2 regions of the Clostridium sp. B9 genome follow, and region 2 is predicted to be linked to the other one. Evidence: riboswitches for the same ligand, from Rfam matches in the RefSeq annotation. Region 2 holds a riboswitch; the other holds the start of a gene.
The links. Region 2 has a riboswitch for cobalamin ahead of ACQZHJ_RS09170 (sirohydrochlorin cobaltochelatase). Riboswitches for the same ligand answer to the same signal wherever they lie in the genome.
Positions count from the first base shown of each region.

Region 1: another riboswitch for cobalamin. It lies ahead of ACQZHJ_RS01345 (energy-coupling factor ABC transporter permease); the one in region 2 lies ahead of ACQZHJ_RS09170 (sirohydrochlorin cobaltochelatase).

Region 1 is NZ_JBNWKA010000003.1:270,150-279,927, reverse strand. It holds gene ACQZHJ_RS01375 (MurR/RpiR family transcriptional regulator) at 1-239, opposite strand, end outside; gene ACQZHJ_RS01370 (alpha-glucoside-specific PTS transporter subunit IIBC) at 622-2,202, opposite strand; gene ACQZHJ_RS01365 (SemiSWEET transporter) at 2,536-2,796, shown strand; gene ACQZHJ_RS01360 (ATP-binding cassette domain-containing protein) at 2,935-3,792, opposite strand; gene cbiQ (cobalt ECF transporter T component CbiQ) at 3,807-4,577, opposite strand; gene ACQZHJ_RS01350 (energy-coupling factor ABC transporter substrate-binding protein) at 4,574-4,873, opposite strand; gene ACQZHJ_RS01345 (energy-coupling factor ABC transporter permease) at 4,873-5,616, opposite strand; cobalamin riboswitch at 5,812-6,010, opposite strand; gene nagH (hyaluronoglucosaminidase) at 6,370-9,778, opposite strand, start outside.
Region 2 is NZ_JBNWKA010000003.1:2,023,368-2,033,145, reverse strand. It holds gene ACQZHJ_RS09200 (ABC transporter ATP-binding protein) at 1-50, shown strand, start outside; gene ACQZHJ_RS09195 (diphthine--ammonia ligase) at 62-712, shown strand; gene ACQZHJ_RS09190 (cobyric acid synthase) at 722-2,185, shown strand; gene hcp (hydroxylamine reductase) at 2,434-4,155, shown strand; gene ACQZHJ_RS09180 (tetratricopeptide repeat protein) at 4,352-5,461, shown strand; gene ACQZHJ_RS09175 (GGDEF domain-containing protein) at 5,443-6,330, shown strand; cobalamin riboswitch at 6,396-6,562, shown strand; gene ACQZHJ_RS09170 (sirohydrochlorin cobaltochelatase) at 6,784-7,629, shown strand; gene ACQZHJ_RS09165 (precorrin-8X methylmutase) at 7,630-8,259, shown strand; gene cbiD (cobalt-precorrin-5B (C(1))-methyltransferase CbiD) at 8,278-9,360, shown strand; gene cbiE (precorrin-6y C5,15-methyltransferase (decarboxylating) subunit CbiE) at 9,380-9,778, shown strand, end outside.

The sequences.
Region 1 (9,778 bases), 1.8 Mb from region 2:
CCAGTCTCCTTATCTTCACTTTCCCATTTTAAATAAATTTTCAATTCACTATATCCCTTTAAGGAAAGTTTTTGTGCAAATCTTAAAACCGTAGTTCTAGAGACATTACACCTATTAGCTAACTCATCAATGGTTAAGTTACAGCAGTCTTTTTTATGATTATATACATATTTCCAAATGTGTAAATCACTATGATTTAATTTGTCATAATGTTTATTAACAAGCTCTTCTAACCTCATAATATACCTCCAACAATAATATGTCTAACCTTCAACGCAAACTCTTTTAATATAAAAATAATATATCCAAACAAAACACTTAAATATATTTTTATAAACTATATTCTTAACTTATATGATAACATAGTTCTTCCATTTTTGAATCATAATGTAATAACACTCTATTTAAAAATACTAATAAAATCTCTCTATCTCTATAGTTTATACAAACTTTGGCTAAAAATATAAATTTTTATAAGTAACTTAATAAATATCAATATAGTGTAATTTTCTCATATATATTTAAAGTAAAACACCACGGAGAATTTATCTCTGTGGTGTTTAGGTATTTGAGTTTAATTTAATTATATAAAATTTTATAACTAGCTTATTTTAATTTATATTAAAGTAAAGATTCAAATTCATCTCTTACTTCTGGTACTGATAATCCGATTATTACTTGAATAGCCTTACCATTTCTAACAATACCATGTGCTCCAGCAGCCTTAAATGCTGCATCTTTATCTAACTTCGTTTCATCCTTAACTGTTAAACGAAGACGAGTTGCACAGTTTGTGACATCTACTATATTTTCTTTTCCACCTAAAGCTATTAATATTAACTCTGCTTTTTGGGCTGTTTTGCTCTTACCTGAGTTACCTCCATTTGAGTCATCACCTTTTTTAGCTTTGTAATCAGCTTTAGTATATAATTTAGTTTCTTCATCATCATCTTCTCTACCTGGAGTTTTTAAGTTCATTTTTAAGATTACAAATCTAAATACGAAGAAGTATATTGCTGAGAAACATAACCCTATAGCTATTTGAATTAAGTATGTTTGCCAATGATTTTGAGCTAGTGGTATCCAGTTTTGAGCTAACCAGTCTATTATTCCTCCACCAAAGTTACCTGAAACTCCAAATGCAAACTCTGTAGCTGCTAATGTAGCTGCTAATGCTGCATGTATAGCAAATAATATTGGTGCTACGAATAAGAATGTAAACTCAAGTGGTTCTGTAATACCAGCTAAGATTGCTGTTAATGTTGCTGGAATTAATAAACCTGCAACAACTTTCTTTTTATTTGGTTTAGCAGTTACATAAAGTGCTAATGCTATACCAATTGATCCAAAGATTTTTGAATGACCATGTAATGCAAATGCCCCTGCTGGGAATAATTCTGTTAAGCTTTGTTGTGACATAGCATATTGAGCTAAATGTTGTGGCCAATATGTAGCTATTCCACCATCTACAACAGCTGGTCCAAAAATAAATGGTCCATATATAAAGTGATGTAATCCTGTTGGAATTAATATACGTTCAAGGAATGTGTATATCCAAACCCCTACTATACCTGATGAAGCCAAGAACCCTTGTAGTGAGTTTATACCTGCTTGAACTTTTGGCCATAATAAACAGAATATAAATGCAACTGGAATCATTACAAAGAATCCAATCATATATACAAAAGTTGATCCTCTAAATATTCCTAACCATTCTGGTAATTCTGTATCAAAGAAACGATTATGTACCCATACTGCTATTCCAGCAATAATAATTGCTCCTATCATACCTGTATCAAAAGTCTTGATACCTGCAATAGTAGTTAATCCACTTACTCCTCCAACTTCTTGTGCAAAATCAACTCCGAAGAATCCACCCCACATAGTTAACATTGAAGCAACAAAATAGTTGAAAGTTAAATATATGACTAAAGCTTCCATACATGCTCTTGCTTGAGCCTTTTTAGCTAACGCTATTGGTAATCCAACAACGAATAACAATGGAAGTTGTCTAAATACTGTCCATCCACCCTCTTCAATAAGAGTCCAAATTTGATACCATAAAGTACCTTCATTTGCAATTGGTCCAATTATCTCTGGATTCTTGAATAGAATACAAAGTCCTACTGTTATACCTGCGAAAGCAAATAGTAAAACTGGTGTAAACATCGCAGCTCCAAATCTTTGAATTTTTTGCATCATACCTTTACCACCTCACAAATTTTATAAATCCTATTATTACCCTTTAACTTAAGTATTTGATATAAATACTTAAGTTATATTTTTATAAGTCCAAGTACAGTTCATATATTATTTATTTTGATGAACTTTTCTTGTACGATTTGTTAATTAAATAATATCAACTCATGATAACATTTACAATACTTCAAATTCACTCTGTGCCTTATTTCATAAGACTGCAACTTTTTCCCAAAACTCGTGAAATTTCACACATGAATTATTATTGACTTACATATCTTAAATCTATAGATTAATAGTGGGTAATAAATTTATTAAATGGTAAGGAGATTTTTTATGATTGGTTCAATAGCTGCCATATTGACTACAGTATCCTTTGTTCCTCAAGCTATAAAGATTATAAAAACAAAGGACACATCAGGTATATCACTTATAATGTATTCATTATTTACTGTTGGAGTGTTTCTTTGGATAATACATGGTTTAATAATAGATGATTCAGCAGTAATTCTAGCTAATATATGTACTTTAGTTTTTGCAGTAATAATTTTATTCTATAAAATAAAATATAAAGATGGAATTACTAGTGATAGTTAGGTTTCTTAAGTTTCAAATAACATAATGAAATCAATATTTTTAATAAATAAAGAGCTATATCAAAACAACCTTTTAATAAAACTTGCAAATAATATGTGTTTGCAAATTTTATTATTAAGTTTTGATATAGCTCTTTTTCTATTTCATTAAGACTTTATCTTTCCAGTTATTTAATGACTTTCTTGCTTCCCCTATTGTTAGGGACAACTTATCAAGTGCAAAGTCGTCTTTTTCACTTAATATCTCAATTAAATGTCCTATTCTAGGTAATCTGAGATTTACTTTTCGTATAGTTTCTTTTTGACCAAATACCTTACTTGGACTTCCACTTAAAATTACTTTTCCCTCTTTCATGACATATACGTTTTTACAATATAGAGGTACTATATCTATGTCGTGTGTAGCTATTATTATTGTTATACCTAATTCCTTCTGCATTTCAACTAGTAGCTTCATTATTTCAGAAACTCCCATAGGATCTAGTCCAGCAGTTGGCTCATCTAGAATTAACACCTTAGGCTCCATAACTAAAACTCCAGCAATGGCCACCCTCTTCTTTTGTCCAAAGCTTAAACAATGAGTTGGCTTATCCTTCAAACTTTCTATCCCTGTCCTTTTCAAAGCATTTTCAACTCTTTTTCTTACTATATCCTCAGGTAGCTTCATGTTTACAGCTCCAAAAGACACATCTTGATAAACACTTGCTGAAAAAAGCTGATTATCTGGATCTTGAAAAACAATCCCTACATTCTCTCTTAATTTCATAAGACTTTTTCTAGAGTATTCAATAGGCTTTCCTTCAAATAATATTTTTCCTGAAGAAGGTTTCAATATTCCATTCAAGTTTTGAAACAAAGTAGACTTACCAACTCCATTGCCTCCAAGTATAGCAGTTATTTCACCTTTTTTTATATTCATGTTTATGCCTTTTAGAGCATGAGTACCATCTGAATAGTTATAATTTAATTCTTGTATTTGTAGTATATATTCCTCCATAACTTCCTCCTGCTCTAATTAATAAAAATAGTTATTATTATTAATATTAAATTAATTGCTATAGCTACACCATATAAATAATTTCTCTTTTTAAATTGTTCTTGCAAAACATTTAATTCTCCGTTGTATCCTCTTGATTCTAAAGATATATATAAATCATTAGCTCTCTTAAATGAACGTATAAAAAGAGTAGCAGCTAATGCTCCTAGTGACTTAAATGATGTTCTTGTATCTCTATATCCTAATCTAGAATTTTGAGATATAAACATTGTTTGAGAAGTTTCTAGAAGAATAAATATAAATCTATATACTAATCCTATTATTTCTATTAGAAAATCTGGAATTCTAAATTTCTTTAAAACTGATATAACATCAATCATTGGAGTTGTTAATGATATAAAGTAAAGTGAACTTAAAGCTCCTAGTACCTTAAAAAACATATTTATTCCTTCATAGACACCATTTTTAGAAATTCCAATCCACCCATGAAAAAGCTTAATAGAATATATTAAATCTCCTCTATTAGAGGAATAATTTATTACTATAGTAATAATACTAATTACTAAAAATCCTGTCGGAATTATCATAAGTCTCAAAAATTCTTTCCAATTAGTTCCCCCTATTCTTATAATTAGGAAAGCCATTATTGTTATTATAAACAATGAAACGACTAAATTATTAGCCCATAAACATACGCTTAGAGTTAATATTGCAAAAAATATTTTTTCCATAGGATTAATATTCTTTAGTTTAGATGCATAAGCATATTTATCAATATTTATCATTTAGATTCTTCTTCTACTTTCTTTTTACCCTTTAAATATCCAAAACCAAACCCAATTACTCCTGCTCCTATAGCTGCTTGAAGCGCAAATAATAAGCTTTCTATTTCTCCACTGGCTGGCTCAAACATTGGTGAAAACCAAGGTTCATAATTTTCATCTATTTGAGTTATAGCTTCTTCAGCTTGTCCATCAGCTCCACCAAACTCAGCATCCTTAGTTACAAAGAAAGGAATTATAGTAATAGCTACTACTAATAAAATTAATATGACATTAGTTAACACTCTTTTATTTTTCATTACTTTACCTCCCTTGAAAGAATATTAAGGTCCATTAAATCATCTTTTGCATAGTTCTCTATTGCATTAAATATTACTACTGTTAATATTCCCTCACTTATAGCTAAAGGAATTTGTGTAACTGCAAATATACCCATAAACTTCATAACTGAAGCCATGATACCTCCAACTTCTGCTGGGAATGCTAATCCTAATTGAATTGATGTAACCATATATGTTGCTAAGTCCCCAAGAGATGCAGCTAAAAATACACCTAACCAAGTTGGTCCATTTAGTTTCTTCACTAACTTATAAAGTCCATATGATACTAAAGGTCCAACTACTGCCATTGAAAAAGTATTTGCACCAAGAGTAGTAAGTCCACCATGTGCTAAAAGTAATGCCTGGAATAAAAGAACTATAAGTCCTAAAACTGAAGCCGCTGTAGGGCCAAATAATATAGCTGCAAGGCCGACCCCTGTTGGGTGAGAACAACTTCCTGTAACTGATGGCAATTTAAGAGCTGATAAAACAAAAGCATATGCGCCTGCCATAGCTAATAATATCTTCAACCTTGGATTGTTACTAACCGTTTTCTTTATTGAGAAAATTCCTAAGACAATAAATGGTATAGTTATAACTCCCCATGCTATACACCACTTAGGTTGTAAAAACCCTTCCATAATATGCATAGCTGAAACACTTGTAGGTATTAATAAAAACATTAATAAAAATCCTATAAATACTTGATTCTTTTTTGACATAATAATTCTACTCCTTAAATTATATTTTATTTTTGTATCCCCATTGTAAAATAATCAACATTTATCTAAGACATAGCCTAATTTAAAAAATTGACTCTAAAAATAATAACCCCTAGACATTGCATCTAGGGGTTATACAAATTCAAAAAAAATATAACTTACCAAAGCACAACACCTCCTATTTCCCGTAGGATCTTGATGTTTTAAAAATAGGCAGGTCTTCTGGCTCAAGTGTCATCATTTTTTGTAGCCTTCCCAAAATTCTATATTTCAGTGGCTTAAGTTACAAAAAACTCTTCTATTACAGCGGCGGGACCGCGTGGGATTTAAACCCAACTTCCCTTTTAATAAATAAATACATACAATTTATTTAACCTATTCTTAAATATTAGCCATATTATAAGTTAATGTTAACCTTTAAATAAACATATAAACTAATCTAAATTCATCTAAAGAATAAATCACTAAATTAATATAGCTCGAATCTTAAAATTTTATAATATATATTATAAGTATATTACACTTAGAATTGATTTACAATTAAACTATTTATCACTGTTCTTATTTTAGCTAACCATTTTTTATTATTGAATAAATAATAGAAACCCTTTGTAAAATTAAATTATGTCTGAATATATAACTAGAAATCATCACGCACTTAAAATATGGACTAAAATAAAAAGACTATATGTAAGTAAAGAACTTAACATATAGTCTTAAAATTATTAAATTATACTAAGAAAAACCTTCTTATTAGTTTAATATTCTATGATTTATGAATCTTATTTCATATTCATCAACAACGCCATCTTTATTTAAATCAAGATTTTCATCATTGCTTCCAAAATTCTTAGAAACCATAGCTAAATCACCAATATCAATCTTTCCACTGTTATTGAAGTCACCAGTAGTTTCAGTAATTAATAATGAATTGAATCTTTCAATTACATTAGTTAACTCACTCTTAGCTGAATCAACTTCATCTTGAGTAGCATCACTATTTGCAATTACAGCTTCAGCTTTATCAATCTCTGAACTTAATAAAGATTTAGCACCTTCATGATACTCACCAACATTCATTCCTTCTACCGCAGCCTCAACTAAAGCTTTACCATCGTTAACCAAAGTTTCTAAAGCACCCTTATCAACTTCTGGAACTACTTCAACTAAGTCATTTATAGCAGTTTCTAATTCAGTTACTATTGTATTTACTTGCTCTTGAGTATAATCAGCTTTGTTTCCATTAGCTTCATTAGCTATTGCTAACTTCTCTTCAAATACAGTCCATGATTCTGGAGTATAATCTTCTGCTACTAAAGAATTTCCTAAAGCTAAAACTTCATCAAACTTAGCGAAATCAGATGCTCTTAAAGCTAATCCTTCTTCAGCCTCTGTTAACTTTTCTAAAGCTTTATCGATCTTCTTCTGAGAAGCATTTGAATCATCTAGTATAGCTTTTGCATTCTCTAAAGCCTCTTCTAAGCTAGCAAATGAACTTACTGTATATTCATCACCATTTAATGAAACTAACTCATCATACTTAGCTTGTAATGAGTCATTTACTGGGAACTCAAATTCATCATTTAAAGTTATTATTTCATAAATATTTGGTGCTATACCATTCCATTCTATCTTAATTTCAAATATATTTTCATAATCTCTATTTATGAACTCATTTAAACTATTACTTAAAGTACCTAATTCAACCCATTCATCAGCACCAATTCTCACTTTAACTATAGCGCTAGAAATAGAACTTCCGTCCTGAACAATAGTAACCTTTCTAACATCAGTCTTCTCTGATAACTTATAAGTTAAACTACCTTCTGTTATTTCCCCATTATTTGTATTTGGTTTATAAGATGTTGTTAAATCTCCATCTCTTAAATTACTTGGTGCAAATCCTTTTTCTTCAATTGGGTTTGAAATATAAGTTGGATCATTAACAGTTGGAATATATGCTCCATTATTAATCATAAGCTCATTTATTACAGTCCATCTATGTCTATATGGAGCTGTAAATACGATTCTTACATATCTAGCTTTTTTGTTTAGATTTGTTCCTTCAACATAAGCGCTATCTATCGGAACTACTCCACCTGATTGATTTCCATGAATATATCCATTTTCTAATGGCTTAGCATATATATCATCTACACCATTTTCAATTCCATCACCAATAGTTATAGCATCTGTCCAATTTTCACCGTCTAATGATAATTGAATCTTACCATCTCTTACGTGGTCTACCTCTGTGTCTAGTACAACATACTTTAAGTTATCAACTAATATATCTTGTCCTAAATCATAAACTATTGAATCACCAGTATTAGGAGCTCCTAAGAACTTAACACTTGTTTTTAAATTTCCATCTACAGCCTTCTTTGATCCATCATCACCAACATATGCCTCCACTAATGATGGCTCATAAACCTCTGTTGAATTAACTTCAAATTTAGTTAAATTGAAAGTAACAGCATCATTTCCATTGTTTATAGCTCTTACATATCTTCCGTCTTCTAAAGTACTTGTATCAGTTATATCAACCCACTCAACTCCATTTGCAGAGCTTTGAAGAGTTAATCCTGTATTGTCTGAAAGCTCTATATTTAAGCTACTTAAATCTTTAATACGATCTAATTTAACTCCAATATATTCTCCATTATTTAAAGTTATATCATTTAAAGGTAATAATATAGTTTTGTCCTCTTCAGCTCTTGATAAAAGATCTGCACTTGTATTAGTGTAGATGTTATCCTTATTTCCTGCATTCTCAAGTTCATTACTCTTTATAGCAAACTCTGAGAAAGTAACCCACTTATGAACATTCTCCATATTAGTAAGTCTTACATACTTAGCTGCTATAGGTGTTTCAAAATCTTCTTCTATGACATCCTTACCAGCAGGAGCCCCTGTTCTATCATATTCTTTAATAGTTGTCCAAGTTTCATTGTCTAATGAATATTCAAGCTTAAACTTATTCCATTTATCTGAAGCTCCACCGCCACTTTTACCTATTACAAATCTAACTCCATCAAGGTTAATTTCTTTACCTAAATCTAATCCTATAAATTCACCAGCTAATGAAGTATCACCATTAGCAGTTTTATACCAAACTCCAGTATCCTCATCTCCATCTAAAAGACTTGACTCACTTCCCTCATAAACTTTCCAAGCTGAACTTCTTATAAGAGTTGGATTAAACTCAACACCTGAATTTGAATCATCCTTTTTATTTACATTTATATCTCTAACACCAAGCCAAGTATTACTTCTTGCCTCTGTAGCTATTAAACGAATTCCTTTTACTTCTAAATCTAGCCCTTCAACCTTGACTTCTCTTGGCATTGAGTATTCTTTTCCACCTTCTAGGTCAACCCATTCTTTTCCGTCAACTGTATATTGAATCTTAGCCTTTTGCATTGTGTCATTCAAGTTTGAGTTAGCTCCCATTAAGAACTCAACAGAGTTTAGCTTTATAGGATTACTGTATTTAATTCCTACATAAGTTCCTACAGCTATACTAGTTGGATTTTTATAAACCAATTCAGTTCCAGCATTTCCATCAAATATATTATCTTTATTTCCTGATGGTGTATCTTCACGATTAGTTATATAAGTTGCATAAACCTTGTTAGGGTCTATTATAGATCCAACTACTGAAGCTAAATTTTCTCCCATATGCTTTATAAATGGAACAATATGTTGAACTCCAACCTCAGCATATTCAGTATGATTTACATAGTGGAAACCATAAGTTTTTGACTTTTCGAAGGCAGTCTGTCCAGCTGAGTAATTAGCCCATGCTGCATCATCATCCCCCTCTTCTACAGCTATTGCTGATTTTAAATAAGAAATAACTGCATTTGTAGTGTCTTCCCAACAATTTAACCAATAGATTATTTGGTCTCTTGTTCTCTCATTTCCTGGATTATTTTTATAATAGTCTGCTGCCTTTTGAAGGTTAGTAAACTCTTCTATTAAATCTAAAGCTTCTGCCTTTATACTTAATCCTGCATCATATTTTTGCTTAAATGCATCTAATTTTGGAGCTAATTCAATAGACTCCTGTAATGGTCTAACTCTTCCGTCCATGTTTTGGTTTATCATGTGCTTACTGATTTCTCTTAAAGCAAGTGAAGAGTTTGTATCTTCAGCAGTT
Region 2 (9,778 bases):
GAATAGACATAAGGGCATTTATGATAGGTGCTCTTGAAAGATGGAGATAGAGGTGGATATTATGGAAAAGAAATTTGTTGTATCATATAGCTGTGGAAAAGATAGTACATTATCATTATATAGAATGATAAAAGAAGGACATAAACCAGTTGCTTTATTGGTTACTGTTGATAAAAAGGTTTTAAGAAGTTGGTTTCATGGAATTCCAGATCAATTATTAAAGGATGTTTCTAATTCATTAGATATACCAATGGTTTTAGTTGAAAGTAATGGAACTAATTATGCAGAGACTTTTGTAGAAGCATTAACTAAGGTTAAAGAAGAGATGGGTGCAGAAGCTTGCGTGTTTGGTGATATAGATTTAATGGCACACAGAACTTGGTGTGAAGATAAATGTGAAAAGGCAGGCTTAGAAGCAATATTTCCACTATGGGAAGAGGATAGAGAAAAGTTAACTTACGAATTTATAGACAGTGGTTTTAAAACAGTAATCAAGAACGTAAGATTAAAAGAACTAGGAGAAGAATTCTTAGGAAAAGTTTTAACAAAAGATTTAGTTCAAAAAATAAAAGCTGCAGGAGCAGATGCTTGTGGAGAAAATGGAGAATATCATACATTTGTTTTTGATGAACCTTTATTTAAAGAAAGAATAGAATTTGAAACTGGAGAGAATATACTAAATGAAACTCATGGATTCCTAGATATTAAGTAGGTGAGATGTATGAAGTATAGAGGAATAATGCTTCTTGGAACGGCTTCTTCAGTAGGGAAAAGTACAGTAGCAGCAGCCTTCTGTAGATATTTCAAGAAAAAAGGATATAGTGTAGCACCATACAAGGCTCTTAATATTTCTTTAAATTCTTTTGTAACCAAAGAGGGCGATGAAATTGGAAGAGCTCAGGTTGTTCAATCAGAAGCTTGTGAGATAGAACCAAAAGAATATATGAATCCTATACTTATGAAACCTAGTGCGGGTTATAAGACTCAGGTAATAGTAAGAGGAAAAGTGCATTGTACAATGGATGCTTATAAGTATGAAGATTTAAATAAATACTTGAAAGAGAAAGCAAAAGAAGCTTATGAAGATATATCTAATGATTATGATTTAATTGTTTTAGAAGGATCTGGAAGTTGTGCTGAGATAAACTTAAGAAAAACTGATATAGCTAATATGCATACTGCAAAAATGGCGGATGCAGATGTTATTTTAGTAGCAGACATAGATAGAGGTGGTGTTTTTGCTTCTATTGTTGGAACAGTAATGCTTTTAAGTGAAGAAGAAAAAAAGCGAGTTAAAGGTGTTATAATTAATAAATTTAGAGGGAAAAAAGAATACTTTAAGTCAGCTATGAAACAGATTGAAGATATAATAAATATTCCTGTTTTAGGGGTTATGCCTTACTTTGACTTAGATATTGAAGAAGAGGACAGTACTTCTATAAAGAGTAATGAAAAACATGGTGAGGGTATAGACATAGCTATAATAAGACTTCCTCATATGTCAAACTTCACAGATTTTAATTCATTAGGAAGAATTAAAGATGTTAATATTAGATATATTGATTCACCTAAAGAGTTAGAGAAAGCCAATATGATTATTATTCCAGGAAGTAAAAATACTATAGATGATTTAAACTACATAAAGAAAAGTGGATTTAAAGAAGCTTTAGAGGAACAAAAAGCTAAAGGTAAATTAATTTTTGGAATATGTGGTGGATATCAAATATTAGGTGAAAAAATAAGTGATCCTTTAGGTATTGAGGGGAATGTAAGAGAAGAAGAGGGATTAGGTTTCTTAAATATAGAAACAACCTTCAATGAAATAAAAACAACAAAACAGGTTGAAGCTTTAGATTTAGAAGGTAATAAGCTATGTGGGTATGAAATTCATAATGGAGAAAGCATTCCAACTAAGAAAGAAAATATTTGGCTTAAGGATTCTAATGGAAAAGCCCTTGGAATGAAAAGTTGTTCTGGAAATGTATTTGGAACTTATATTCATGGAGTATTTGATGAAGGAGACTTTGGAGAAAAACTTATAAATAAACTTAAAAGAGAGTTTAACCTTGAAGAAAGCAAAGAAATAAGTTATAAGGATTATAAAATTAGTCAATATGATAAGCTTTGTGATCTCTTAGAAGAAAATATAGATATGGAATATGTTGAAGAGTTAATAAGAAACTAATAAAAAAACACATTAATCTAAATTGATTAATGTGTTTTTTTATTTTACGGTGTTTAGGCTAAAATTTTTTTAAAATTTTAGGGGAAAAATATATGTTTATGTTTTTATAAAAAACTTTATATTTTTTCACTTTTGGTAACTTAGGTTACAGGAAAGTTGAGTAATATAGTATAGAATAAAGCATGTCGAGGGGACAATAAATAATTAAAAACAAATGAAAAAAATTATAAATGATGGAGGAATTATTAATGGAAAATAAAATGTTTTGCTTCCAGTGTCAAGAGACTGCTGGATGTACAGGATGTACTAAATTTGGAGTATGTGGTAAATCACCAGATTTAGCTAGAATGCAAGACTTATTAATATATACAACTAAAGGATTATCAGAAGTTACAACTAGATTAAGAGAAGAAGGAAAGAAAATAGATTCTAAGGTTAATCACTTAGTAACAATAAATTTATTTACTACAATAACTAATGCAAACTTTGATGATGAAATATTCTATGAAAGAGTTAAAGAGACTTTAAGAACAAAAGAGCTTTTATTAGTTTCATTAAAAAATAAAAATGGTTTATCAGAAGCTGCTTTATGGAATGCAACTAATAAAAATGAAATAGATGAGAAAATTGGACTTTTACAAAGAATAAAAAATATATTTTCAAGTAAAGAAGAATCAATTGAATTAATAGATACTATTTTAGATGAAAAATCAACAAAGGTAGGAGTCTTAGCTACTAAAGATGAAGATGTAAGAAGTTTAAGAGAACTTATAATATATGGATTAAAAGGTATGTCAGCATACATGAAGCATGCTAATGCTTTAGGATATGATAATGAAGATATAAATGCATTTATGCAAAGTACATTAGCTAAAACATTAAATGACAATTTAACTATAGATGAATTAATAGCTTTAACTTTAGAAACAGGTAAGGTTGGAGTAGATGGTATGGCATTATTAGATAGTGCAAACACTAGAACATATGGTCATCCAGAAATAACAAAAGTAAACATAGGGGTTAGAAGTAACCCAGGTATATTAGTTTCAGGACATGATTTAAAGGATTTAGAGTTATTATTAAAGCAAACAGAAGGAACAGGAGTAGATGTATATACTCATTCAGAGATGTTACCTGCTCACTATTACCCAGCTTTTAAAAAGTATTCTCACTTTGTAGGTAACTATGGAAATGCATGGTGGAAGCAAAAAGAAGAGTTTGAAAGTTTCAATGGACCAATATTAATGACTACAAACTGTATAGTTCCTCCTAAAGATAGCTATAAGGATAGATTATATACAACTGGAGCAGCTGGATTTGCAGGATGTACTCACATAAAAGGAAACTCAGAATCAGATAAAGATTTTTCAGCTATAATAAATCATGCTAAGAAATGTAAGGCACCAAAGGAAATAGAAACAGGAGAAATTGTTGGAGGATTTGCTCACAATCAGGTATTTGCACTAGCTGACAAGATTGTTGAGGCTGTTAAGTCAGGTGCTATAAAAAGATTCTTTGTTATGGGAGGATGTGACGGAAGAGCTAAGTCAAGAAATTACTATACTGATTTTGCAAAAGCTTTACCAAAGGATACTGTTATATTAACAGCAGGATGTGCTAAGTATAAGTATAATAAATTACCTTTAGGTGATATAAATGGAATTCCAAGAGTATTAGATGCTGGACAATGTAATGACTCATATTCATTAGCTTTAATTGCATTAAAACTTAAAGAGGTCTTTGAATTAGAAGATATAAATGAATTACCAATATCATTTAACATAGCTTGGTATGAGCAGAAAGCTGTAATAGTATTATTATCTTTACTATATTTAGGAGTTAAAAATATACATTTAGGACCAACTTTACCAGCATTCTTATCACCAAATGTGGCTAAAGTTTTAGTTGAGAACTTTGGTATTGGTGGAATAACTAATGTTGAAGATGATATAAAAATGTTTTTACAATAATATAATTATAGTGTATTTATGATAGAAAATTAAAAGGTGGATAATTATTATCCACCTTTTTTGTATAATGTATTAATAAATGGTTAATTATTTGTTATTTAAATGAATTTTGATAATAAATAGTTAAAAAAATATGTGGTAAATGCTAGAATATAGATTATCTTAAAATAATTATTATTTAGTATGGGGTATAAAAGTGAAGTTTAAAAATTATAAAAAAACAATAATTTTAGGAGTAGTATTTGTGCTTGTAATTATTAGTACGGCTGTTGGATTAAAGGCTACATTATCATCATATAAAGATAGTTATTATTTTGATAGGATGATAAAGTTAATTATGGATGATGAAGAAAGAAAATTAAATAAAAGTGAGTTAGAAACATTTAGAAAAAATATAATTTCTGAAGTAGAATCAATAAGTGATGTGTATTTATTAGAAAAAGCTTATTATGCCTTAGGGGCTATAGAGTATTTAGAAGGAAATTATGAGAAATCAATTGAATTTCTAATTAAATCTAGCAATTATAATCCGGAAAATCTAAATAATATAGATTTAATGATATATAGTGCATTATCCACTAATTATATGAAAATAGGTGAACTTGAAATATCAGAAAAATATTTTGAGTATGCTAAAAGTATAGCAATAAATAAAAAGTTAAACAGTGAGCTTGTAAATATATACTATGGGAGAGCAAAAAGTATATTAAACTCTAATGGAAATTTAAATGATGTCATAGAATTGATGGAAGAATCTAATAAATTAAAGCAAAGTTATACTCAAAGGATAAGATCAAATTTGCTTTTATCAACAATGTACAGATTAAAAGGAGAGTATGATATTTCTTTAGATTATGATGAAGAAGCATTAAACATTGCATTAGATTATAAGGATGATAAAAATATTAATGCATGTATAATTAATTTAGGTGAAAATTACTATGTAAGGAGAGAGTATAATAAAGTTATATATATATATGAATCTCTTTTGCAAAGCAAGCGAGTTAAAGAACCAAATAACAAACTTAATATATATGCTTATTTATTAGAAAGTTATTTTGAAGTAGGGAAGGAAGAAAAAGTAGATCATTATAAAGAAATGTATTTAAATGAATTGAAAAATATAGATGAAGAGGATCGTAATAGAGAATTAATTTGGATTTATATGGTTTTGTCAGATATAAATATAAAAAATAGTAATTTTGAAATTGGCGAGAGATACTATAACAATGCTAATGAACTATATAAAAAAATAAAGAAGATTCATATGCAAATACAGATATGTATTTGGAAAAGTTGGAAATAGGATTGGATTATATTAAAGATAAAGATTTTAATAGAGCTAGTGAAGCATATGAAAATTTGCTTGATAAAATAAAAAAAAGAGGTATAACTTCAGATATATTTTATTCCGTTGCATATTCTTTAATTAAATTAAGTTATGAAAATAAAGAGTATGAGAATTTTACAAATCAAATTGTTGAACTGTATAGATTATATGAAAATAAGGAAGATACTTTAGCTACTGATTCTGTTTTAGTTAAACTTAATAATGAAATATTCAACAAAAGTAAAGAACACGACAGAAAAAAGATATATTGTCTTACTTTCTTGTTGTCTATATCTATTGGTGTTATTACCTTGATACATATAAAAAATGAAAGAATTAGACGGCTTAATAAAGAACTAAAAAAAGCTATAATTACAGACGGATTAACAAAAGTATATAATAAGAGTTATTTATACAAAACCTTTGAATATATTGCTTCAAAGGGAAGTGATGTAATATTTATTATGATTGATATAGACTACTTTAAAAAATATAATGATAATTATGGACATTTAAAGGGGGATGAAGCCTTAATAAAGGTAGCTAATATTATAAAGAGTACTTTTAAAAATGATATAACCTTTAGATATGGTGGAGAAGAATTTTCAGTAATATCTAAAAGGTCAAGAAAAGAGGTATTAACTGATATAAAATTTCTTAGAGAAAGAATATATGAAGAAAATATAGAGCATAAATTTTCAGAGGTCAGTGACAGAATAACATTGAGTATTGGAATAGATTCTTTAACTATAAATTCAATGTATGACGTTGAACTATTGATAACTTCTTCAGATAAGAAGTTATATGAATCAAAAGTTTTAGGTAGGAATAGATATACAATTTAATTACTTAATACTACTATTATAATATTAGATTGTTGAAAGAATTTTAATTATATATTATAATGAAACAAAGAATACTATTTTTAGATTAAGGGAAAGTGGTTAAAATCCACTACAGCCCCCGCTACTGTAATAGGATACAAGTTTCAAAGCATCCACTGGCGTAATAATGCTGGGAAGGAAGAAATGAGGACAGGCCTTAAGTCAGGATACCTTTCTAAAAATAATTAACTGGACTTCGGAGGGAAGATTTAGTGATTATTATGGATATGTATATTTAAATTATACAATGCGAATAGTTATGGTTTACTATTTTGCGATATTATGTAATGATTATGAGTTTTAGAAGAAGCATCTGGTTTTAAAATCAGATGCTTTTTTATTTTAATAAACTAAATAGTATTGAGTAAGTCAATATTTAAAATTATTTTTTAATGAATGTAAAGAGGTGTAAAATTGAAAAAAGCTATTTTAGTAGTAAGTTTTGGGACAAGTCATTTAGACGCATTAAATAATTCTATAAGTAAAATAGAAGATTTAATAGGAGAAAATTTTAGGGAGTATGATATTTATAGAAGCTTTACCTCTCATAAAATAGTAAAGAAGATTAATGAAAAGCATGGAATAAAAGTTTTATTTCCAGAGGAATCTTTAAAGTTATTAAATGAAAAAGGATATGAGGAAGTAATAGTTCAACCACTACATATAATACCAGGAGAGGAATTTGAATATGTAAAGCATATGGTTGAACAGTATAAGAATGAATTTGGAAAAATTGAATTAGGTAGACCTATATTTCATTATGAAGGATTTGAGGAAGGTCCTAATGATTATTCAAAGTTCGTTGAAAAAATGAAATGTATATTAGAGGAAAATAGTCCTTGTGTATTAGTTGGACATGGAAGTGCTCATCCATCAAATGCTGTTTATGGATGCTTACAATCTATATTGAATGACAATGAATATGAAAATGTTTTCGTCGGAACAGTTGAGGGTTATCCTAATTTTAATGATGTTTTAAGAAGAGTTAAAAGAAATAATATAAGTGAACTTAAAATAATTCCATTAATGGTTGTTGCAGGTGACCATGCTAAAAATGATATGGCATCTGATGAAGAGGATTCTTGGAAGAGTAGATTTGAAAATGAGGGAATAAAAACTTCTGTTGTTTTAAAAGGATTAGGAGAATATGAGGAGTTTAGAGAACTTTATATTGATAGAGTTAATGATGTAATAAGTGGTAGATACAAAGGTTTAGGAGAAACTAAAAAGAAAAAACACAGAAAGGTGTTGATTGGATAAATGAGTTATATGAAAAATCCTATGGGAATAGAGAAAAGAAGTTTTGAAATAATTGAATCTGAAATGCAGAATCATAGTTTTTCAAAAAGAGAGTTAGAAATAGTAAAAAGAGTAATACATACAACTGCAGATTTTGAATATGAAGACTTAATAGAAATAAGTGAAGGTGCAATAGATGCTGGAGTAAGGGCTTTAAAAGATGGAGCTAAGATATACACTGATACAAATATGGCATTATCAGGAATGAATAAAAGAGCATTAAAAGAATTGAACTCTAAAGTGGAATGCTATGTAGGTTTAGAAAAAGTATTTGAGCTAGCAAAAGAAAAAGAAATAACTAGATCTATGGCTGGAGTAGAGCTTGCAGCTAAAGAAGATGTAGATATTTTTGTTTTTGGAAATGCACCTACAGCTTTATTTAAACTTAGAGAGCTTATAAAAGAAGGAAAGGCTAAGCCAAAACTTATAGTAGCAGTACCAGTAGGTTTTGTTGGTGCTAGTGAAAGTAAAGAAGGACTAGATGAGTTAAATGTTCCATATATAAGAGTAAAAGGAAGAAAAGGTGGAAGTACAGTAGCTGCTGCCATAATAAATGCATTACTTTACATGAACTATAATAGAGAAATGTAATAAAAGAAGGTATTTTAAATGTTTGAAATGTACATAGAAAGTGGTGGCAAAAAGTTGAGATGTGGATATACTACAGGTTCATGTGCTACAGGAGCAGCTAAGGCTGCCACATATATGCTTTTTAGTAAAAATGATATTACTAGTATAGAGATAGATACTCCTAAGAATATAAAACTTAACTTAGAAATTAATAATATAAAAAGAGAAAGTAATTCAGTTTCTTGTTCAATCATAAAAGATGGTGGAGATGATATAGATGCTACAAGTGGTATGTCTATCTTTGCTAAAGCTGAGGAAATAGATGAAGGTTTTGAACTTTTAGGGGGAGAAGGAATAGGAGTAGTAACTAAGGATGGACTTTTTGTTGAAAAAGGAGAGGCTGCTATAAATCCTGTTCCAAGAGAAATGATAAAAAAAGAGGTTTTAAATGTTTTGCCAAAAGGTAAAGGTGTGAGAATAACTATTTCTGCTCCTGAAGGAAAAGAAATAGCAAAAAAAACCTTTAATCCAAGATTAGGTATTGAAGGTGGTATATCAATTCTAGGGACAACAGGAATTGTTTATCCTATGTCTGAAGATGCAATAAAGGAATCTATACGTCTTGAAATAAGGCAAAAATCCAAAAATAATAAAGAACTTTTATTTGTATTTGGAAACATGGGAGAAAGATTTATAAGAGAGTATGGTTATGAAAAAGACAATATAGTAGTTATTTCAAATTATGTTGGCTTTTCTATAGAATGTGCTATAGCTCAAGGAGTAAAAGATATAACAATAGTAGGTCACATAGGTAAACTAAGTAAGATAGCTTTTGGGTGCTTTAACACTCATAGTAGAGTTTCCGATGTAAGACTAGAAGTTATTGCCTTAGAATTAACTCTTATGGGATATGACTTGTCTTTAATAGAAAAGGTATTAAGGGAAAAAACTAGCGAAGGAGCTGTTAAGCTTTTAGGGGATGATTTTACTGAACTATATGAAAGAATTGGTAAAAAAATATTAAAGAGACTTGATATATATTCTTATGGAGAAGTTCATTTTGATATACTTATGTATTATGGTGCAAAGGAAATGAAGCTCCTATATAAATCAAGTAATTAAAGGAGTTGAGTACTTTCATATGCTTAAAATATTAGGCTTAGGTCCAGGTCATAAGGATTATATAGTTCCGAAGGTTATAAAAATTTTAGAGGAAAGCGAAATAATAATAGGATTTGAGAGAGCTTTAGAATCTTTAAAGATATTAGATAATATTGATTTTTCAAAGTTTAAAAAAGTTGTTTCTTTAAAAGAAATATTAAATATAATAAGTGAAAATAAAGAAAAAAGTATTTCTGTAATAGCTTCTGGTGATCCAACTTTTTATGGAATAACTAATTATATAAAGAAAAATTATAATGAAAGCTTTGAAATAATACCAGGAATAAGTTCTTTTCAATATTTAACTTGTAAATTAAATAAACCTTGGGGAAATGCTTTCGTTGGAAGTATGCATGGAAGAGAAGAAAACTTCGAAAAG